DNA from 4 places in the Micromonospora sp. NPDC005206 genome. Region 1 is predicted to be linked to each of the others. Evidence: riboswitches for the same ligand, from Rfam matches in the RefSeq annotation. Region 1 holds a riboswitch; each other region holds the start of a gene.
What was found. Region 1 has a riboswitch for cyclic di-AMP ahead of ABZU69_RS23145 (NlpC/P60 family protein). Riboswitches for the same ligand answer to the same signal wherever they lie in the genome.

Region 1 (5,520 bases):
CCCGCAGCGGAACCTGAGCAGCATGGACGGCGTGGTCGCGTTGAACGAGTCACTGCCGGGCGGAACGGCCACCAACTACAACCAGGGCGACACCGGCACCCACGAGGTGGGCCACTGGCTGAACCTCTACCACACCTTCCAGGGCGGCTGCGGTGGCTCGGGTGACAGCGTCAGCGACACCCCGGCCGAGGCGTCGCCGGCGTACGAGTGCCCGACCGGGCGGAACACCTGCTCGGCGGCCGGGCTGGACCCGATCACCAACTTCATGGACTACACCTACGACTCGTGCATGTACCAGTTCACGCCGGGCCAGGCCAGCCGCATGCTGACCGCGTGGAACGCGTACCGCGCCGCGTAGCTTTCCCGCGTACCACCGGTGCCGGCTCCGTCACGACGGAGCCGGCACCGGCGTCTTTCCCCAGGACCCCGGCCCCGGTCAGGCGGCCGAGCGTTGGACGTCACGGTTGCGGCGGACCGGGCGGGTCTGCGGTACGGGGGCCGGGCCGGCCGCCGCAGGCGGGGCGTGCGGATCGAGCCAGACCTGGACCGCCGGCCGGCCCTGCGCGCCACCCGTGATGCCCATGCCGTGCTGGTCGCGGCGGGTCAGCATCGCCACGTCGACGGTGAACTCGAACAGCCGCCAGTCGACCTGCGGCTCGGCCCGGGCGCTCTGCGCCAGCCGCGCCACCCGAGCCGGATCGGTCACCGGCCAGGCGTGCCCCGCCACGTACGCCTCGTCGTCGCTCTCCTCCGGCGGGAACGAGTGCAGCGCGTAACGGCCGTCCCGTTCGAGGTCACGGCGCTTCGGAGAGTCGATGACGAAGCAGAACAGACCCTCGTCGGTGATGACCGGGGAGACCGGGTGGACCCGGGGCCCGCCGTCGGCGCGGACCGTGGCCAGATAGCCGAAGCCCGGCCCGTACTGCTGAAGGAGAACGCGGATCCCGTCGGCGAGTCGGGGCTCGTCGGCGGCGAATTCGGACCAGGAAGCCATGTGGACATTCTATCGAACAAATGTACGATCAGCGACCTCGACGCGCTGGTCACCGGCACCGAATCCTGTCACTGCGGCAAACGCCGCTATGGTGGTCCGATGCTGCTCTCCGACCGCGACCTGGTCTCCGAGATCAAGGCCGGCACGCTGGGCCTGGAGCCGTTCGAGCCCACCCTGGTCCAACCGTCCAGCATCGACGTACGACTCGACCGGCTGTTCCGGGTCTTCAACAACCATCTCTACACCCACATCGACCCGGCAATGCAGCAGGACGACCTCACCTCGGTCGTCGAGGTGCCTGACGGCGAGCCGTTCGTGCTGCACCCGGGCGAGTTCGTGCTGGCCTCGACGCTCGAGGTCATCTCACTGGGCGACCAGCTCGCCGGCCGGCTGGAGGGCAAGTCGAGCCTGGGCCGGCTCGGTCTGCTCACGCACTCCACCGCCGGCTTCATCGACCCGGGCTTCTCGGGGCACGTGACGCTGGAGCTGTCCAACGTGGCGAACCTGCCGATCACCCTCTGGCCGGGCATGAAGATCGGGCAGCTCTGCATCTTCCGGCTCTCCTCGCCGGCCGAGCACCCGTACGGCTCGGTGGTGTACGGCTCGCGTTACCAGGGGCAGCGCGGGCCGACCCCGAGCCGCGCCTGGCAGCACTGGCGCACCTGGCCGACCCGCTGAAGCCACTCGTCGGGCAATGCGCCCGCCGTGTTAGTAAGGGGCCCCTCCTATACCGGAGGCGTTAAGAAGGGGCCCCTGCTTACATCTCAGCCTGGGCGGCCGTAGCTGTGGATCGGGCCGTCGTCGACCTTCTTCATCTTGATCGGCTGACCGGCCTGCGAGGCGTGCACGACCCAGCCATTACCCACGTACATCCCGACGTGGTGGATGTCGCTGTAGTAGAAGACCAGATCACCGGCGCGTAGGTTGGCCCGGCTGACGTCCTTGGTCACCCGGCTCTGCTGGGCGGCGTTGTGCGGCAGCGACACACCGGCCTTGGCCCAGGCGGCCAGCATCAACCCGGAGCAGTCGTACGAGTTCGGACCCTCGGCACCCCACACGTAGGGCTTGCCGATCTGGGCGCAGGCGAACTTGACGGCCACACCGGCACCGCCGCCGGGGTAGCTGGCCGGGCAGGGCGCCGGACGCAGCGGACCGCCGCCACCGTTGCCGTAAACCTTCAGGCGCAGCTTCTGCAGGCGGTCGATCTCGTCGTTGATCTGCTTCTTCTTGGCCGCCAGCTGGGCCTCGGTCCGGGTCAGCTGGGCCACCATCTCGTCCAGTGGCGCCTTCTGCGCGGCCAGTTGGTCACGCAGGTCGGCCACCTGCCGCACGTCCTGCTGCTGGTTGTGCGCAAACCGGTCGAGCATCTCGAGCTGCCCGACCACGTCGCTCGGTGACCGGCTGCCCAGCACGGCGTTGACGGTGGAGACGTTCTCGCCCTTGTACGCGCGCACAGCCAGGGAGCTGACCTTGTCCATCGCAGCGTCGACCTGGCGCTCCAGCGGGGCGATCCGGGCGGCCAGCGCGTTGGCCTGCTTGCGCTTCGCGGCCAGGTCGGCCCGGGTGGCGTTGTGCCGTTCGATGATCGGTTCGAGCTTGTTCCAGTCGGCGTCGATCTGGCGCTCGATCTCGGCGACGGAGGGGTCGGCGTGGGCCGCCGTGGCGCTGCCCGTCAGGACGACGGCAACGCCGACCAGGGCGGCGAGGGCGGTGGTGAAGCGGGACCAGCGTGAGCGCGGCACGATCGACGTCGGGCCGGCTGACGCCGACCGCTCGGACGACGGCCGCGGGGCATGGTGAGCCACCGGGTTCCGTACTCCTTCTTCCCGACCGCCTACCGGGTTAGCTGACGGGTTCGGGCGGGAAGGTGGACGCCCTACCGCAGTGGCTGCGGATTCACCCCAGAAACCTGGGTCCCCGGCTCGCTCGGAAGCGACTCGGCGGTGTCGGTCCGTTACCGCCCGGGTGGGCGGAGCTGCTGTCGGCCCGACGAATGACCAGAGTAGAGACGACCGTTACCGATCCGCAACCGGTGGGGCCGTGACACTCCGTACCGATTGCCGGCGACGACGGCCGGGAACGAAGGTTTCCTTCCACGAACCTCGGTAGGTCGAAAGGTATTGACGGGAGCCCCGGGCGGGGCGAAGGTGACCTCACTTCGCCCTTCAGATCTAGGGGGTTCGATGCACGGTCCAACCCTGTCCACCGGCCGGCGCGCGCTGCTCGCCGCCGCCGTGGTCGCCGCCGCGACCGCGGTTCCCCTACCCGCCGGCCCAGCCGTGGCCGCACCCACCGCCGACCGCCAGCAGCAGTACGCCGCCGCGGCGACCGAGTACGGCGTACCGGCCGACGTGCTGCTCGGCGTCTCCTATCTGGAGTCACGTTGGGACAGCAACGCCGGCACGCCGAGTACCAGCGGCGGCTACGGCCCGATGCACCTGACCGACGCCCGGCACGTGGCCGCCCTACCGGGGCGCAGCCACCACGACGCCGGCACCGAGGACCCGCGCGGCGACGACTCCCGCCCCGCACGGGAGATGGCGCCCCGACCCGCCGAGGATCCCGCGCCGCCCGCCGCAGCGTTGCAGACCATGGACGCCGCCGCCGCACTGACCGGCGCCGCCCCCGAGTCGCTGCGCACCGACCCGAGCGTCAACATCTGAGGCGGCGCGGCACTGCTGGCCGCGTACCAGCGGGAACTGGGCGCACCGGTGGGGGCCGGCACCGACCCGGCAGCCTGGTACGGCGCGGTGGCCCGCTACGCCGGCGCGGACAGCGCGGACGCCGCGGCGGCCTTCGCCGACGAGGTGTTCACCACCATCGGCGCCGGCGAGTCCCGGGTGACCGACGACGGCCAGCGGATCACGCTGCCGGCCCGGGCAATCCAACCGCAGCGCTCCTGGCTGGACCGGCTGGGACTGCGCCGGCTCGCCCGCCCCGACGGGCTGGAGTGCCCCCGCACCATCTCCTGCGAGTGGATCCCGGCGCCCTACGAGGCGTTCGGCGCCGGGAACTACGGCAACCACGACCTCTCCGACCGACCCGGCCGGCAGAAGATCGAGTACATCGTCATCCACGACACCGAGGCGAGCTGGGCGACCACGCTGCAACTCGTCCAGGACCCCACCTACGTGAGCTGGCACTACTCGCTGCGCTCGGTGGACGGGCACATCGCCCAGCACGTGAAGACCAAGGACGTCGGCTGGCACGCCGGCAACTGGTACGTCAACGCCAAGTCGATCGGGCTGGAACACGAGGGCTTCGCCGCGCAGGGCACCTGGTACACCGAGGCGATGTACCGGACCTCCGCCAAGCTGGTCCGGCACCTCGCCCTGCAGCTGGGGATCCCGCTGGACCGCCAGCACATCATCGGCCACGACAACGTGCCCGGCACCGTCGCCTCCACCGTGCGCGGGATGCACTGGGACCCGGGCCCGTACTGGGACTGGACGCACTACTTCACGCTGTTGCACGCGCCGCGGCTGGACACCGGCATCCCGGCCTCCGGGCTGGTCCGGATCGGCCCCGACTACGCCACCAACCAGCCGGCGTTCACCGGCTGCGTCACCGCCGGTGTGCCGTGCGCGCCGCGCGGCTCATCGTCGGTGGTGCTGCGCAGTGCGCCGTCCGCGGACGCGCCGCTGGTCAACGACATCGCACTGCGCCCCGACGGCACCCCGAACACGATGGAGGTGTCGGACCACGGCACCCGGGCCTCCGCCGGCCAGACGTACGCCCTCGCCGGTCGGCAGGGCGACTGGACGGCGATCTGGTATCTCGGACAGAAGGCGTGGTTCCACAACCCGGCGTCGGCGCCGACCGCCACCTGGACCGTCGGCGTGGTGGCCACCCCGAAGCCCGGACGGGCCACCATCCCCGTGTACGGGCGGGCGTACCCCGAGGAGGCCGCCTACCCGGCCGGGGTGCCATACCAGCCGATCTCGCCGCTGCAGTACACCCTGGCGGCCGGCCAGCGGTACGCCGTCGGCGCGGCGCTGCCGGGCGAGTACTACCGGGCCACTACGTTCGACGGCTCCTCGCCGGGCGACTGGACGGTCATCCGCGGCCAGAACCGGTACGCGCAGATCCAGTTCGGTCACCGGATCATGTACGTCGACCTCGCCGACGTGCAGCTCATGCCGTCTCCGGTGGACGCACCGCACTGAACCGTGTTGAACGGCACGAGGGCCCCCGGTCGTCCGACCGGGGGCCCTCGTCGTGGCTGCTGGATCAGCCGGGTCTGCGGAACCCGGCGACCGGCATGTTGTTGATGCTGGCCACCTGCACCGGTTTGCCGGCGCGTGGCGCGTGCACCATCTTGTCGTTGCCCAGATACAGGCCGACATGGTGCAGGTCGCTGAAGAAGAAGACCAGGTCACCGGGGCGGGCGTCGGCCCGCGAGATGGCCTTGCCCTCGTGCCACTGGTCACCCGTGTGGTGGGTCAGGTAGATCCCGGCCGCCTTGTACGCGTACTGGGTCAGGCCCGAGCAGTCGAACGAGTTCGGGCCGGTGGCGCCCCAGACGT
Region 2 (5,520 bases), on a different contig from region 1:
GGCCCGGACCTGCGCGTCGAAGCGACTGGCGCTGTCGCCGTCGGCGAACGAGTTGCCCAGATCGTGTTTCGCCAGGAACGAGAGCATGGTGGCGTACCGGGCCTTGTGACCGTTGTTCAACGCCGTGTAGTCGGCCTCCTCGTAGAGGTCGGCGGCGTCGACGTCGGCGGGCACGTCCTTCATCACCCGGTGCGGGATGTCGAAGTAGCGGGCCAGTTCCAGGGTGCGCGAGTCGTGCGCGAACAGGTACCCGGGCGTGCCGGCGACCAGCGCGGTGATGGTGCCGTGGATGCGGGTGCCGAAGGCGAAGTCGAAGCCGGCGAGGTAGTCCATCCAGGTCCACGGGTCGAGGAACATCCGCACCTTGTCCTCGGTGAACAGCGGGTGCGAGCTGTGGATCGGGATGGTGCTGGTCTTCCCCCGGTCCTCCGGGGCGTCGCCGTAGAGCAGGGTGCCCAGGGTCTTCAGGTCCTGCGGGAGGTAGCGCAGGTTGGGGTAGCGCTGCTGGTGCGAAGCGATGATCTTCCCCATGGACTTCACGTACGGCGAGACGGTCAGGGCGACCTTGTCGTGCGGCTCCAGCGCCGCCTTGCCCTTCTCCACCCCGAGGGTGTCGCCGTGCAGGAACATCGACGGGCAGCCGATCACGTCGACCGCCGAGAAGCCCAACGTGCGCAGGTAGCCCTCGGTGATCTCGCCGCGTACGCCGATGCTGTGCGAGCGGTCGAGCACCGCGCGGACGAACCGGCTGACCACACCGTCGATCGGGCGCAGGTACTCCCGGTCGCCCGCGACATTCGTCTGTACGCCCACCCCCAGCACCACCACCGGGATCTTCAACCGCTCGACCAGCTTGGTCATCGCCTCGATGCGGTGCGCGTAACTGCGGCGGAACGCGTTGGCCAGCGGGATGACGTAGACGTCGTACTGCTCGTTGATGCGGTCGACGTCGCGTAGGTCGACCTTGAAGCCGGTCGAGGTGATCTCGGCGGTGCTGGTACGCAGGATCTTGTGCGCGGCGTGGCTGAAGACCAGGTTGCCGCTGTTCTCGCCGATCCAGTTGCCCTGAAACGTCTCCTCCGGGGAGTAGACGTCGAAGGGGCCCTTCTTCGCCCGCATCAGAATCCGCTGGTGCATGGGGCTCCACCTCTCGTCTGCTGGCGCCCGGGCACAGCACCGCCCAGGCCTGGACAGGCGGGCGAGCCGTCACCTCCGGTCCCGGAATATTAGGACACGCGTCAGCCGGAACATACGCAGGCGTCACCATCGGCGAGGTGACGGGTGCCGACCGCCGCCGGTACGGTGCCCGGTCGGGCGGCACCGGGACCGCCGGCGCCGGGTCGGCTCCCGTCCTGCCGCGCCAGCGGAGCGGGACAGCCGACACCGAGCGCCGATCGGCGTGCGCCGACCGCTGAGCGGCCCGCCGCTCGACGTCCACGACGAGCGTCCGCGCTGGTCAGATCCGGCGGCGCGGCGGTATCCGACACGCCCGGCGTCGATGCGCCCGGACGGCACCGGCGGTAGCGTGGGGGCGTGCCTCCCGTCGCGCTCACCTGTCCGCTGTGGTGGGTGGCGCGCTGGGCGACGCGGATGCTGACCAGCCTCGCCGTGGTCGCCGCCCTGGCCCTCGGCTCGGGCGCGTCACCCGCGTCGGCCGCCCCGCCCGCCTCGGCCGTCCCGCTGCCCACCTCGGTGGTGTCCTCGGGCTCTCCGTCGTCCGGATGGGTCGCCCCCACGGGCGCCGCCGACCTCGCGGCTCCGGTCGCCGTCGACCACACCGCCCCGCCGATCTCGCCGGACGCGCCCGCCGCGGCACCCGCCGTCGAGGCCGCCGTGCCGGCGGAGGCCGGCGCCTCCGCGATCGGGACCGGTCCGCAGCGATCGCCGCGCACCGCCGATCCGGCCACCCGGGCGTCCCGGGCCCCGCCGAGGCTCTGAGCCACCGGGACGACGTCCCGCCACCGCGCCTGTCGAATCACGTACCTCCGCACACCCCGCCCGTCGGCCCGTGGCCCGCCACGGTGAATCCCGGCCCGGGTCGGCCGTGCGGCTCCCCACCGCAGCGATCTTCCCCCCGAGGTGCCGTTCATGGAGACCGTCCTCTACCGGTTCCTGACCGAGGTTCCGCAGGCCGCCGCCATCTGGTCGGCACTGCTCCTGTTGGCCCTGACCGTGCTCACCGTGCTGATCGCCCGCCCCGAGCGGGACCGGCCGACCGACGAGGAGTCCCCGGCGCCCACGGCCCGGGAACTGGCCGCCGTCGAGGCGGCGGACCTGCGCCGGTACGCCGAGGAGGTGGCCGTCGCCGCCGCCGGCGCGGCGCAGACCGCCCGCCGACGTCGCGCCGACTGGCTGGCCGCGCAGGAGGCGGCCGAGCGGGCCTGGGCCGGGTACGAGGAGGCGGACCGCGCCGCGCGCCGCTTCGCCGGCGCCGGTTCGCTGCCCACCCCCCGCACGCCGCGCTCCCCGACGGAGTACGCCGCCCGGGAGCGCTACCTGCACCGCGCGGCGATGGCGGCGCACTGGCGCGGCGACCTGTCGATGCGTCAGCTCACCGACGTTTTCGCACACCGCAACGGCTGGGATCCCCGGCGACACCCGGTCGAGCAGGAGGTGCTGCTGAGCCGCGCTGTCCGGGACGGCAGGTGGGTCGAGCACCGGGCCGCCGCCGAGCGCGAACGATCCACGTGGCGCGATGCCGAACTGGCCGCCGAGGCGGCCCGCACGCTCGCCGAGGAGGCGTGGGCAGCGGCGGCCCGGTTGCGGCCGGTCCGGATGCCGGTCCGACCGGCGCCGACCGCGGCGGCCCGTGCGGCGACCGCGGCGCGCTGGCGCCCGGCGCGGGTGGGCTGACCGGAAATGTCCCGACCGGAAGCGTGAGCCCGGTCACACCGACGCCGGATCGGGCAGCTGGAACGGTCGGGCGCAATGTTCGCGCAAATGCGGCGGCATTGTCGACGGCCTGTCCGGTTGTCGACCGGAGGCGCCGCCGCAACCGGTTGTCCCATCGAGTCACGTCAGTGGCAATACGCGCAGAAATTGGCGCTCGATTTCAGGTTTACGCAGGTGAACCTGGCTTGGCAGGGCTTGAGCCGGCCAGTAGTGTCGTCCCGTCCGGTGCGGTAACCGATCGCAAGAGGCGACGCCGCGCCGACCCGCTCAATCGTGATCAACGAACCGGGGACCCATCAGTTAGTCCGGGGTGAATCTGCGAGCCACGGCCCGCGGTAGGGCGATCTTCCCGCCCGAATCCGTCAGCTAACCCGGTAGGCGGTGTCGGAAGGAGTTCCATCCTCGTGCAGCACCTCTCCACCCCTCGGTTGTTCCTCCGCCTCCACGGCGCCGCGGTGCCCCCGCTCATCCGTCCGGTGAGCTGACCCTCCGGGTCACCGCCTCTCCCGCCCGGCCACGCCGGGCACAACCCTGAGCGGTTCACCACCCGCGGACCACGGTCCGCGCGCTGGCGCCTGCCCGGATATCGGTCCGGCCCGGTGTGCCGCTCTCCCCCCGATCCGTGGAGGACCCCGTGAAGCACACCCTGAAGCGTCAGCTCCGTCGTCTCGCCACCGAGCGCCCCTACCAGATCGTCGCCGCCTCCGCCGCGGCCCTGGCGCTCGCGACCACCACCGGCGCCCTGATCGCCGGCACCGACGACGCCCCGGCCAGCCAGCACACCGCGACCACGGTCGCCGAGATGCGCAGCGACACCGTCGCCTCCCGCGGCGAGGCTCGCGTAGCGGCCCCCTCGGCCAGCACCTCGCCGAGCACCGCCACCCCGACGGCCAGCGCCGCGTCGCCCGCCGCCAAGGCCACCGGCAACCCGGACCTGACCCGTAAGCCGGCGCCGAAGCCGCCCGCGACCAAGGTGCTCGACTACGACTACCAGGCGCAGAACACGTACTACAACTGTGGCCCGGCGGCCACCCGCAACGCGCTCAGCGCCACCGGGATCGACCGCACCCAGGACAAGCTCGGCGTCGAGCTGGGCACCACCGAGATGGGCACCAACTCGGCCCTGGACACCACCCGGGTGCTCAACGCCGAGGTGAAGGGCTCCCCGTACCGGACCCGGATGTTCGCCGGCGCGCCCAGCCCGGCCCAGATGGACCGACTCCAGGCCGACGTGGTCGCGGCGATCACCGCCGGCCGGGGCGTGGTGGCCAACATCGCCGGCGACGCCACCGACACCGATGGTGGCTGGCACTCCTACGGCGGCGGGCACTACATCGCCGTGGTGGGCTACAAGGACAACGGCCGGACCGTGCGGATCGCCGACTCGGCGAACGCCGCCGATCCGTCGTACTGGATCACAACGATCGACCTGGCGAACTGGATCGCCACTCGGGGTTACTCCGCCTGACCCGGGCGCAGCCGCCGCGGGCGCCGTCCCCCACAAGGGGCCGGCGCCCGCGGCGTCTTTTCATGTGGTCGACAGCCGGTGAAGCCGTACCGCGCGAGGTGGTTCGCCGTCGTGCCGCCGACGAGGACTCTCGTACCCGTCGGCGAACCGTGGGAGACTGCGGCCGTGGTGGATGAATCGCGTGGTCACACCAGCCGCGGGCCGGTCCTGCTGCTGCTGCACGGGATGGGGGCGACCGGCGACGTCTGGCTGCCCTGGGCGCCGCTGCTTGAGCAGCACTGGCCGGGGCGGTGGCTGGCACCGGACCTCGCCGGTCACGGCTGGTCGGCGCCGCTGCCGTCGTACTCCTTCGCCGGGTTCGCCGAGCGGATCGCCCACGGCCTCGCCCCCGACGACCGGATCGTCGTGCTCGGGCACTCGCTGGGCGGGGTGGTCGGCCTGGCGCTGGCCGCCCGCGCCGCCGGATCGCCGGTGGACGCGGTGGTCGGGCTGGGCATCAAGGCCGTCTGGTCACCCGACGAGCTGACCCGCGCCGCCGAACTCGCGACCCGCCCGATCAGCTGGTTCGCCAGCCGCAGCGAGGCGGCCCGTCGCTACCTGCGCGTCTCCGGGCTCGCCGGTCTGCTCCCGCCGGACCACCCGGTGGTGGACGCCGGGCTGCGCCAGGTCGACGGCCGGTGGCGGCTCGCGATGGATCCGGCCGCGTTCGACGTCGGCGATCCCGACCTCGCCGCGCTGGTGGCGGCGACCGACGTGCCGGTGGTGCTGGCCCGCGGCGAGCAGGACCCGATGGTCACCGACGCGCAGCTCAAGGAGTTCGGCGTACCGGTCGTCACCCTGCCCGGGCTCGGGCACAACGCGCACGTGGAGAACCCGGGGGCGGTGCTGGCGCTGCTGGACGCGTACCGCTGAGCCGTCCGGCGGCGGCCCTAGACCGGTGCGGAGGCGGCGAGGGTCTTCGCCGGCGCCAACTCCCGGCGGGCGGCGGTCAGGAACGCCTCGGCGTACGACTCGACGGGGAAGTCACCCAGGTAGCGACGGCGGGTGACCCAGCGCTTCTCGGCCGCCGGATCGGTGTCCAGCAGAGCGGTCAGCACCTCGTCCACATTCGACATGTCCCGGCGCAGCACGTAGCCCGCCCCGGACAGCGGGAAGTTCTC
Region 3 (5,520 bases), on a different contig from region 1:
GCGCCGTGCAGCGCGATCAGCGTGATGAAGCCGGGCGAGCCGCCGACCCCGTACGCCGGCACGCCCGCCAACTCCGGCAGCGGGTGGTCGTGCACCACCACCCGCCCGTCCTGCTCCAGGGCGCTCATGGCGGCGCTGGTACCGCTCGCCTCCTCCAGCGGCGCGGCGACAACCACATCCAGGCCCCGCTGCGCCGCCGCCCAGGCCAACGCCTGAATCCCCGGCGCGGCGATCCCGTCGTCGTTGGTGACGAGCACGCGGAGCGTCATCGTTCGACCGCCCGGTCGGCCAGTTCGTCGGGGGTGGTCCGCTCCTGTTGTCGGCTGTCCGCCGGGACCAACCGGACCCGCTCCACCAGACCGGTGATCGAGTCCAACCGCCCGGTGCCCAGCCCGTGCCGGGTCACGTTGAGCGCCCCGGCGGCGGCGCCGGTCCGGATGGCGGTCCGGATGTCTCCACCGCCGGCCACCACGGCGGCCACCCCGGCGGTCATCGAGTCGCCCGCGCCGCGCGGGTCGGCCGCCTGCAACCGGGGCATCTCCACCTCGAACAGCTCACCGTCGATGAGCGCGAGCGCCGGTTCGTCGGCCCGGCTCACCACCACCGTCTCGGCGCCGGCGGCGTGCAGCTCGTATATCGCCCGGGTGAGCTCCGCGCTCTCCCCGTTGCGGGCGCGGCCGTCGCGGATCAGTTCCTCGTGGCTCACCTTCAGGAAGTACACCCCGCTGTCCAGCACCGCGCCGAGGTGATCGCCGGAGAGGTCGACCACCACCCGGCCGCCGTTGGCGCCGAGGTCGGCGGCGAAACGCCGGTACAGGTCGGCCGGGACGAGCCACGGCTCGTTGGGTCCACTGAGCACGCTCACCGACGCCCGCAGCCCCTCGCCGAGGGCCAGGTTGTACAACTCGTCGAGCTCGTGCCGGCTCAGGGGCTGCCCGGGCACATCGGCGATCTCCCGCCGGGACCCGTCCCGGCGGTCGTGCACGTACCCGCCGCTGCCGGAGTCGCGGACCACCACCTTGAGGTCCACTCCCTCGCTGACGAGCAGCGGCTCCAGCACCTGGCCGATCTCGCCGCCGAGGGCGGTGCAGAGCACCACGTCGACCCCGAGCGACATCACCATGCGGGCCTGCCAGACGCCCTGCCCGCCCGGGTGCAGGTGCAGCTCGGGCTGGTCGTTCGGCTGGTCGACGGTCACCGTCAGCTGCGGCGTGGGCGCGAAGACCATCACGTGCCCGCTCACCGGTCGTACCCGTTCATGCTCACGCCCTCCGTCGCCCGTCACGGCCGGTGGTTCCCCACCAGCCGACCGTAGTGGGAACGGGGTGTGCGTGCCGAGGCAACGGTCCGTGTCCGTCCGGGCGTTGCCAGCCCGACCGGGGTACGGGACGATCGTGCGACCAACGATGGCGGGAGACGGTGTGCTCAGGAGCGATACCTTCAGCTACACCGTCCAGGCCCGGTGCGAGCCGCGGGAGGCGGCGGCCCTGCTGAGCGATCTGACCCGGCAGGGTGAGCTGCACCCGCTGATCGTCCGGGTCCGCCGGCTGCCGCCCCGGCCCGGCGCCCGGGCCAGCTACGCGATCAGCGACCGACTGGTGGCCGGCCCGCTCCGCTTCCGGACCAGCTACCAGGCGGACGTGCTGATCAGCGAGGACGACGAGATTGTGACGGTGGCCCGCCAGTGGCCGGCCACGACGGTGCGCAACCACACCCGGCTGCGTGGCGAGCCGGACGGCCTGGTCCGGGTCGACGTCGAGATCACGCTGACCGCGCCGGCCCCGCTGTTCGGGTACGCGTTCCGCCAGGCCCGGGCGGCCCACCTGGCCCTGGCCACCCGGCTGGGCGCGGCCCTGGACCGCCCCGGCGAGACCCCGCCCGCCACCTGATCGCCCGCCCCGCGCTCGGCCGCCCGCGAAGATCGTGCTCGATCCTGGATGTAGTGGCCTGCCGCCGAGAGGAGGCCACTAGATCCTGGTTGCGGCGCGATCATGGCCGGTCCGGCCCGCGACGGTGGGCCGCGCCGCCGGCCGTCGACCCCACGGCTTGTACGTGGACAGCACCGTCGCAATGATCATGAGGCTGGTCGACACGGCCGGCGCGATCACCAGGTCGGCGCGGTCCCGGGCGGGCAGGGCGGCGCCCAGCGCGCCGGCGTGCCGCAGGTTCGGGGTGAGCAGGAACAGCACCAGCCCGACCATCACCGTGGTGAGCACGAGTTTGACCACCACCCATCGGTAGCGCAGCAGGCCCCACGGGGTGAGCAGCGCGCTGGCCACGCCGACCAGCCAGACCAGCACGCTCAACGGCGCGAACAGCACGGTGCCGACCAGCGCGGCGACCGGGTAGACGACGGCCGGGTCGGCGCCGCGTTGTGCCGCGACGCCGAGCGTGAGCAGCGTCAGGTCGGCGCCGAGCCAGCCGAGCGAGGTGACCAGGTGCAGGGTGAGCAGCGCCTTGCGGGCGGTGGGCGGGATCCGACGCATACCAGGATGCTGCCCGCCGGGCCCGGTCCGGGCGTCCGACCGTCGGCGACATCCCGGGTACGTCCGCTGACGTACCCGGGGTCCGGCGCCCCGCGAGGCGGGGCGCCGGCCGGCGGGTCAGTACACCGACAGGTGCACGTGGTTGGTGTGGTCGCTGGACGGGTCGCCGCCCGCCCCGCTGTACGACTTCCACCCGCTGCTGGGCAGCCAGATCTGCCTGTACCAGATCACGTACAGCACGGCGAGCCGGTCGGCGTTGCGGATGAAGTACGCGGCCAGGTTGTTGCCGTACGTCTTGTCACCGCCGGTGGCGTCGCCGCCGAAGCCGCCCTTCTGCGCGGCGAAGTCGCACGCCCGGCCCTTCGGGTGCTCGCCGGAGCCGCCGTTGCGGTGGCAGGAGACGTACCGGGTGAAGCCGGCCGCCTTGGCCTGGTTGAGCGCGTGCAGGGTGCGCGGGGTGATGCAGCCGGAGGCCGGGGTGGGGTCGTTGACGCTGCACGACTCCGACGGCCAGGAGCCGTCGGAGTTGCGCGGCGCGGCCGTGGCGTTGGCGGTGGAGGTGCCCCGGTTCGAGCCGCCGTCGGCGGTCGTACGGGCCTTCGTGGTGGCCACGGTCAGCGCCCGTTCGGCCTGCTCCTTGCGCTTGGCCATGACCGTGACCTGCTTGCGCTGCTCACGGATCTCGCCGTCCAGGGCGATGCGGGTGCGATTGACCTCGTCCCTGGTGGCGGTGAGGTCGCGCAGCGCCCGGTCCTCGTTGGCGGCGACCGCGTCCAGCGTGACGGCCCGGTCCATGAAGCCCTCGGGGGTGCTGCTGCTGAGCAGCGCCGACACCGTGCCGAGCCGGCCGGTGCGGTAGGCCAGTCCGGCGATCTCGTCGACCTTGCCGCTGCGCGCCGTGAGTTCGATCTCGGTGGTCTTCAGCTGGGTGGCGAGCTGCTGCTGCCGCCGCACGGAGGTGTCCAGGGCGCGTTTCGCGTCCAGGTATCCCTTGCTGGCCGCCTCCAGTTGGGCCCGCAGCGCCGGGGTGCCGCCCTCTTCGTCTCCGTCGGGTGCCGCGGCGGCCCGCTGGCCGGTCGGGGGAGCGGCCGAGGCGGCGCCGGCCGGGATCGCGACGCTGAGGGCGAACATCGCGACGATCAGGGCCGCCAGTCGGGCGGCGGGTGGTCGTGCTGGTACCACTACGCATGTCCTTCCGTCAGCCGCCGACCGGGTTAGCTGACGGGTTCGGGACGGAAGATCCCTACCGCGGACGCGGATGCACCCCAGGAACATGGTTCCCCGGTTCGCCCCGTTCGGGCGATTAGGCGGCGACCGCCACCGGCGCCGGGAGGGCGCCGCCGGGTGGAGGCCGGGACCGAGCCTACCGGTGCCGATGGGACCAGTGCAGCCGATGTGACGGACGGTGCGTGCGTCGTCACGGAAAATTCCGGCCAAGCCGAGTAAAACTCCTGAAACGCACTACCATTCGACCGAACCGCACGCCCCGGGGGCCGCGCCGGGTTCGATCTGCAACGTCGCGTGCTCGATCCGGAAGTCCTCGTGCAGGGCGGTGCGTGCCGCGGTGAGCACCACTCCGACATCCGCGCCGGGCGCCATGGTCAGGTGCGCGGAGGCCACCTCCATGCCCGAGGTGAGCGTCCAGACGTGCAGGTCGTGCACCTCGACCACGCCGGGCACCGCGGCCAGCCGGTCGTGCACGGCCGTGACCTGGAGGTGCTCCGGGGCGGCCTGCACCAGGATGCGGACCGCGGCCCGTCCCAGCCGCCAGGTGCGCGGCAGGATGAACACGCCGATGGCGACCGCGACCAATGGGTCGGCCCACCACCAGTCGGTGACCTGGATGAGCAGCGCCGCGCCGATCACGCCGAGCGAGCCGAGCAGGTCGCCGAGCACCTCCAGGTAGGCGCCCTGAAGGTTGATGCTCTCCCGGGCGCCCGCGCGGAGCAGGCCGAAGGCGGCCACGTTGGCGAGCAGGCCGAGCACGGCCACCGCGAGCATCGGACCGGCCAGCACCTCGTGCGGGTCGCCGAACCGGCGGATCGCCTCGATCACCACGTAGACCGCGACACCGGAGAGCAGGACCGCGTTGGCCAGCGCGGCGAGCACCTCGAGTCGGTAGAGCCCGAAGGTGCGTTGCGGGTCGCCGGTGGCCCGCCGGGTGGCGGTGATCGCGGCGAGCGCCATCCCGATGCCGAGCACGTCGGTGAACATGTGGCCGGCGTCGGAGAGCAGGGCCAGGGAGCCGGTGTGGAACGCGGCCACCGCCTCGACCACCATCAGGGCGGCGAGCAGCCCGAACGCTGTCCAGAGCCGCCCCCGGTGCTGGTGCGCGGCGTTGGTGACCGACCCGTGGTGGTGGTCATGACCTGCGCCCACGAGACCACCCTCCGCCGTCGATCGGGACCGGGTCAAATGTATGCTCACATCGCTATGTATGCAAGTGTACGGCAGGTCGCCGACCCGCGAGGGGCGCCGCCGCAGGTCAGCCCGTCGGGTCGATGGTGGTGAGGCGCTGGGTAGCGCGGGAGAGCGCGACGTAGAGGGTGCGTACCCCGGCGCCCGGATCCGCCCGGATCTCGCTCGGGGCGATCAGCACCACCCCGTCGTACTCCATGCCCTTGGCCTCCAGGCTGGTCACCACCTGCAGCCGCGGCGCACCGAGCGCGCCGAGCCAACCGGCGACCTCGTCGCGGCGGGGGACCGGGGTGATCACCCCGACCGTGCCCTCCACCTCGGCCAGCAGGCCGGTGGCCGCCTCCACGGTCGCGGTCTCCAGCTCGGTGGCGGGCACCACCAGCTCGACCGGATCGACCCCGGTGGAGCGGACGGCGGTCGGCAGCGGCAGGTCGGGATAGATCCGGCGGATCTCCGCCGCCGCCACCGCGAAGATCTCCGCCGAGTTGCGGTAGTTGGTGGTCAGCGTGAAGTCGTGCCGCTTGCGTCGGCCCAGCGCCTGGTCCCGGGCCCGGTTCAGCTCCTCCGGGTCACCGGTCCACGCGGTCTGCGCCGGGTCACCCACCACCGTCCAGGA
Region 4 (5,520 bases), on a different contig from region 1:
GTACCAGGTACAGCACCGCGGCGCCCCGCGCCGACCAGTGGCCGATCGCCGCCTCCAGCTCGGCCGGGAGCGACAGGCCCAGCTGCCGCAGCAGCGCCGGACCGCCCACCGCGTACTGCGTACCGTCGACGGTGGCCTGCACCCCGCGCCCCGGCAGCGACCGGAACCCGACGGCCGGGGCCGGTCCGACGCTCCCGGCCGCCGCCACGATCGCCCGAGCCAGCGGATGCTCGCTGTCGGACTCCACGCCGGCCGCGATCCGCAGCACCTCGTCCCGCGCGACGCCGGGTGCCGTCGCCAGGTCGGTGACCACGTGCTCGCCCCGGGTCAGGGTGCCGGTCTTGTCGAACAGCACCGCGTCGACGGTCCGCATCCGCTCCAGCGCCAACCGGTCCTTGACCAGGATCCCGGACCGCGCGGCCAGTGCGGTGGAGAGCGCGACGACCAACGGAATGGCCAGCCCGAGCGCGTGCGGGCAGGCGATCACGAGGACGGTGACCGCGCGGACCACCGCCTCGTCGGGCCGGCCCAGCGCGGTCCAGACCAGCACGGTCAGCACGGCGGTGCCGGTGGCCAGGTAGAACAACGCGGCCGCGAACCGGTCCGCCAGCAGCTGGGCCCGCCCGCCGGAGCGCTGCGCCTGCGCGACCATCCGCTGGATGCCGGCGAGCGCGGTCTGCTCACCCAGCGCCTCGACGCGGACCCGGATCGCCGAGTCGGTGGCGACGGTGCCGGCCACCACCCGGTCCCCTGCCGACCGGGCGACCGGACGCGACTCTCCGGTGATCATCGACTCGTCCAGCTCGGCGCCGCCGTCGACGATCCGCCCGTCCGCCGGAACCCGCCCACCCGGCCGGACCAGCACCACCTCGCCGACCCGCAGCTCGGTCACCGGCACCGGCTCGACCCGCCCGTCCGCCGCCACCCGCTCGGCATCGTCGGGCAGCAGCGCGGCCAGTGCCGCGAGCGCGCCCCTGGCCTGACCGATGGCCTTCATCTCCTGCCAGTGCCCGAGCAGCATGATGGTGACCAGCGCGGCAAGCTCCCACCAGAAATCCAGGTCGAAGGCGCCCACGCTGGTGGCCAGTGACGCGGTGTAGGCGACGGTGATGGCCATCGCGACCAGCAGCATCATGCCCGGCGCCCGATCGCGGACCTCGCGGACCGCGCCGACCAGGAACGGCCAGCCGCCCCACCAGAACACCACCGAGCCGAGCACGGGCCCGACCCAGGACCGGCCCGGGACGTCCAGCCCGAGGCCGAGCCGGTCCAGCACCAGGTGGCTGGTCAACACCACCGGCACGGTGAGCACGAGGCAGACCCAGAACCGGCGGCGGAACATCGCCGGATCGTGCCCGGCGTGCTTGTCGTGCTGATGTGGCCCGCCGTCGGCGTGTCGCTGGTGGCCACCGGGCCCGGCGTGGCGCTCGTCGGCGGCGGGACGATCGGGGTCGGGCGGCGACGGAGCGGGCATGACTCCAACATGCCGGTCCGGAACCCGCCACGCGAGCGGTTCGACCACCCGACACTCCGGCACGACCTGCGTCCCCGGGTCGGGCTGGTTAGCATTCCGACGATGGCCCTCCGGATCCCGCTACGCAGTTGGGCAGAGGTGCCGCCACGTTGTGGCGTCACCTCCCGCCGACCGGGCCGAGCTTTCACCCTGCGTGGTCACGAGGTCGCCGTCCAGCGATCCGGCGCGCTCGTCGCCGCTTTCCCGCGGCGGCGGTGAACCGACCGGCCCGTCGGCACGTACCCCGCACCGGATCGTTGGGAGTCTCGCATTGGGTTCCGACCACACCCGCTCCGCTCCGTCCGCCCCACCCCGGGTGCGACGGATCCTCGTCGCGACGGTGGTGCCCCTCTTCGTCGCGACCGTGCTCGCCGCGGTCGTGCTCTGGCCTCGCGACGGGTCACCGCGGACCGACGGCGGTGCGAACGTGCCGCGCTACCACGGCACGGTGACCCGGGTGGTGACCGAGCCGTGCCCAGCGGCGGCGCCGAACCCCGAGGGCACACCGAGCGTCGGGGACGGGCCGTGCGGCACGGTGGACGTCCGGGTGAACGACGGGCCGGCCTCCGGCCAGCGGATCCAGACACCCGTGCCCGCCGGACCCGGCGCGCCCCGGGTCGAGGTCGACGACGAGGTCATCCTGGTGGAGCTGACCGATCCGACCGATCCGACCGCCAGCAGTTGGAACATCGCCGAACACCAGCGCGGCGCGCCGCTGCTGTGGCTGGCGGTGATCTTCGCCGCCGCGATCGTCGCGTTCGGCCGGTGGCGGGGCCTGGCCGCTCTGGCCGGGTTGGCCGCCAGCTTCGCCATCCTGCTCACCTTCGTGCTGCCCGGAATCGGCGCCGGCCGGTCGCCGCTGCTGGTAGCGGTGGTCGGTGCCGCGCTGATCATGTTCGTGGTGCTCTACCTGACGCACGGGGTCAGCGCGCAGACCTCGGTCGCGGTGCTCGGCACCCTGGGCAGCCTGGTCCTCACCGGCGTACTGGCCACCATCGTCAGCGGCGCCACGCACCTCACCGGCTTCGGCAGCGAGGACGCCACCACCCTGTCGATGTTCCAGGCCGACGTGGACCTGCACGGCCTGCTGCTCGCCGGGATCATCATCGGCTCGCTCGGGGTGCTCGACGACGTGACCGTCACCCAGGCGGCCACCGTGACCGAGCTGGCCAACGCCAACCCCGGGCTGACCCGGTTGCAGCTCTACCGGGCGGCGACCCGGGTCGGCCGGGCGCACATCGCCTCCACCGTCAACACCATCGTGCTGGCGTACGCGGGCGCCTCGTTGCCGCTGCTGCTCCTGCTCACCGCTGACTCGCGACCGATCGGGCAGATCCTGACCAGCGAGTTCCTCGCGCAGGAGATCGTCCGCAGCGGGGTCGCCACGCTCGGGCTGATCGCCGCCGTACCGCTGACCACCGGGCTGGCCGCGATGGTGACCGCAGCCGGCCGGCAGACCACCGCGCCCGCCGCCGAAGCGCCCGCCCCGCGACCCCAGCCCGACCGCGCCGAGGCACTGGCGGCGCTGAGCTCCCCGCGCACGGATCGGCCCGACCTCACGTCGCCCGACCCGACGCGGACCACACCCTCATCCACCGCCACCGACCGGTGGCCAGAGCCGAACAGGAGCACGGATACGGCATGGTGACACTCCTCAACGTGACCACGTCGGGCGTCCGCCCTGAGAACCGCATCACTGGTCACTCAGCGCCATGGCGAAATGACGCTTTTAGTCGGTATCAGGGCGTAGCTCAGCCGATGGGCTCTCGGGTAACCTCACTGCCGGTTACCGATGAAGGCGCGAAGCGGCGCCTGCGGTGCCACCGCCCAATCGCCAACCGGCGAGCCGGGAACCCAGGTACGTGGGGTGAATCCGCGACAGCGGTAGGGGCCACTTCCGCCCCGAACCCGTCAGCTAACCCGGTCGGCGGTCGACGGAAGGGAACATTGTGACGGCACCCCTACGCCGCTGGTTGACACCCGTGGTGGCCGTGATCGCCGCACTGACCGTGCTCGCCGGGCCCCTCCCGGCGCAGGCCGCCCCGACGACCCCCACACCGTCCGGGCACGAGGAGGACGGCGAGCCCCAGCTGCTCAACGACGTGATCGAGCAGACCAACCGCAAATTCTCCGCGGCCAAGTCCAAACTGAACACGTCGAAGAAGAAGCAGCTGCAGCTGGCGCTGGAGGTCGACCGGGCCAAGGCCGACCTGAACGCACTGGCGCCGCAGGTCGGGCAGATCGCCGCCCAGTCGTACCGCACCGGCCGGATCGGCCCGCTGGCGATGCTGCTGGAGAGCGAAGCCCCGGACTCGTTCGTCCAACGTGCCGCCGCGCTCGATGAGATGAACATGGTCAACGAGAAGAAGCTCGCCGAGGTCAACGCGGTGAAGACCCGCGCTGAGCAGGCCAAGCTGGCCCTCGACGCGGAGGTCCGCGAGCAGCAGAAGCAGACCGCCCTGATGGCCAAGGAGAAGCGCGAAGCGGACAAGGCCCTCGCCCTGGTCGGTGGGAAGGGCTTCACCGGCGGGCTGGTGTCGGCCACCTCACCGGTCGCCCGGCTCGGCCCGGGCCGGACCGCCGACGGCGACTGGAAGTCCGAGTCGTGCAGCCAGAACGACCCGACCACGTCCGGCTGCGTCACCCCGCGCACGCTGCACGCGTACAAGGAGGTCAAACGGGCCGGATTCAACCGGTTCGTCGGCTGCTACCGATCCGGGGGGCCGTGGGAGCACCCGAAGGGCCGCGCCTGCGACTGGTCTCTGCAGAAGAGCGGCTTCAGCCCGTGGCACAACGAGGACACCCGGACGTACGGCAACAACGTCGCCGCGTTCCTCATCCGCAACGCCGACCGGCTCGGCATCTACTACGTGATCTGGAACCGGCAGATCTGGTTCCCGGCGACCGGCTGGAAGTCGTACAGCGGGCCGTCGAACCACACCGACCACGTACACATGTCGCTGCTCTGACCCACGCTCTCCGTCGAGGGCCGTTCCGCGTGACGCGGAGCGGCCCTCGACGCGTTCAGGCGGCGGGCGCGGCCGGACCGACCGGCGTGCTGGCGTCGATCGGTCCGTCGAGCGTCGTGGCCGGCACGGCGGCCACCGGACGCACCACTCCGGCGGCCAGCCGGTACGACACCCCTACCACCGCGCACCGCCCCCGCTCCACCTCGGTGGCCAGCACGGGCGACTGCCCGAGCAGCGCCTCGACGGTCTGTGCGATGTGGATGTCGACGATGCGGCCGATGTCGTCCACCCCCTCCGCCTCGGCCCGACGCAGGCTGGGCAGCACGGCGTCGACCACCGCGCCCAGGTGCCCCTGGGGCGGGTTGCCGGTGGCTGCCGACTCACGGGCGGCCTGCACCGCACCGCACGAGTCGTGGCCGAGCACCACCACCAGCGGGGTGCCGAGCACGGTCACCGCGTACTCCACGCTGCCCAGCACCTCCGGGCCGGTGGTGTGCCCGGCGGTACGGACCACGAACAGGTCGCCCAGCCCACGATCGAAGATGATCTCGGCGGCCAACCGTGAGTCGGAGCAGCCGACGATCACCGCGAAGGGGTGCTGCCCGTCGGCCACCGCGGCCCGGTGTCCGGCATCCTGGTTGGGGTGGCGGGGTGCGCCGCGGACGAAGCGCCGGTTCCCGGCGATCAGCTCGGCGTACGCCTGGGCCGGCTCGGTGAGTGCCGGCGTCGGGTCGGCAGTACGCTGCGAACCCGGCTGCTGGCCGGGTGTACCGGGACGGCTCATCCCCGCACCTCTTTCCACGCGTTGACCTGCTCAACCGACTCATCAGCGGGGCGGCGGCGGGCGCTGGTCCGGGTTCCACGGTCACACGCACCACAAGATGCGTCAAGTTATACGTGATATAGATTTCATACGTTGCCCCTCGGAGCGCCGCTCCGGCGACGCTCCAGGGGGCACGAAGCACCGGAGAGGCGGACCCACGATGGCGAGCTCGGCGACGGCGGCTGGCGACACCGGCGGCCGGAACTGGACGTTCC

Region 2: linked by a shared signal. The riboswitch ahead of ABZU69_RS20690 (C39 family peptidase) and the one ahead of ABZU69_RS23145 (NlpC/P60 family protein) in region 1 are both predicted to bind cyclic di-AMP.
Region 3: linked by a shared signal. The riboswitch ahead of ABZU69_RS18050 (hypothetical protein) and the one ahead of ABZU69_RS23145 (NlpC/P60 family protein) in region 1 are both predicted to bind cyclic di-AMP.
Region 4: linked by a shared signal. The riboswitch ahead of ABZU69_RS12430 (hypothetical protein) and the one ahead of ABZU69_RS23145 (NlpC/P60 family protein) in region 1 are both predicted to bind cyclic di-AMP.

The regions. Positions count from the first base shown of each region.
Region 1 covers NZ_JBEXHU010000015.1:71,298-76,817, reverse strand. The annotation lists gene ABZU69_RS23160 (zinc metalloprotease) at 1-358, shown strand, start outside; gene ABZU69_RS23155 (pyridoxamine 5'-phosphate oxidase family protein) at 437-994, opposite strand; gene dcd (dCTP deaminase) at 1,094-1,672, shown strand; gene ABZU69_RS23145 (NlpC/P60 family protein) at 1,759-2,799, opposite strand; cyclic di-AMP (ydaO/yuaA leader) riboswitch at 2,812-2,947, opposite strand; gene ABZU69_RS23140 (hypothetical protein) at 3,178-3,657, shown strand; gene ABZU69_RS23135 (peptidoglycan recognition family protein) at 3,706-5,160, shown strand; gene ABZU69_RS23130 (NlpC/P60 family protein) at 5,225-5,520, opposite strand, start outside.
Region 2 covers NZ_JBEXHU010000013.1:59,316-64,835, reverse strand. The annotation lists gene ABZU69_RS20705 (polysaccharide pyruvyl transferase family protein) at 1-1,137, opposite strand, end outside; gene ABZU69_RS20700 (hypothetical protein) at 1,534-1,938, shown strand; gene ABZU69_RS20695 (hypothetical protein) at 2,089-2,853, shown strand; cyclic di-AMP (ydaO/yuaA leader) riboswitch at 3,147-3,288, shown strand; gene ABZU69_RS20690 (C39 family peptidase) at 3,515-4,360, shown strand; gene ABZU69_RS20685 (alpha/beta hydrolase) at 4,526-5,272, shown strand; gene ABZU69_RS20680 (CDP-glycerol glycerophosphotransferase family protein) at 5,290-5,520, opposite strand, start outside.
Region 3 covers NZ_JBEXHU010000011.1:78,031-83,550, reverse strand. The annotation lists gene ABZU69_RS18070 (5'/3'-nucleotidase SurE) at 1-269, opposite strand, end outside; gene ABZU69_RS18065 (PfkB family carbohydrate kinase) at 266-1,243, opposite strand; gene ABZU69_RS18060 (SRPBCC family protein) at 1,422-1,889, shown strand; gene ABZU69_RS18055 (hypothetical protein) at 1,968-2,486, opposite strand; gene ABZU69_RS18050 (hypothetical protein) at 2,604-3,617, opposite strand; cyclic di-AMP (ydaO/yuaA leader) riboswitch at 3,674-3,806, opposite strand; gene ABZU69_RS18045 (cation diffusion facilitator family transporter) at 3,948-4,865, opposite strand; gene ABZU69_RS18040 (AAA family ATPase) at 4,972-5,520, opposite strand, start outside.
Region 4 covers NZ_JBEXHU010000007.1:137,257-142,776, reverse strand. The annotation lists gene ABZU69_RS12440 (heavy metal translocating P-type ATPase) at 1-1,342, opposite strand, end outside; gene ABZU69_RS12435 (YibE/F family protein) at 1,785-3,161, shown strand; cyclic di-AMP (ydaO/yuaA leader) riboswitch at 3,328-3,458, shown strand; gene ABZU69_RS12430 (hypothetical protein) at 3,463-4,482, shown strand; gene ABZU69_RS12425 (carbonic anhydrase) at 4,538-5,266, opposite strand; gene ABZU69_RS12420 (helix-turn-helix domain-containing protein) at 5,466-5,520, shown strand, end outside.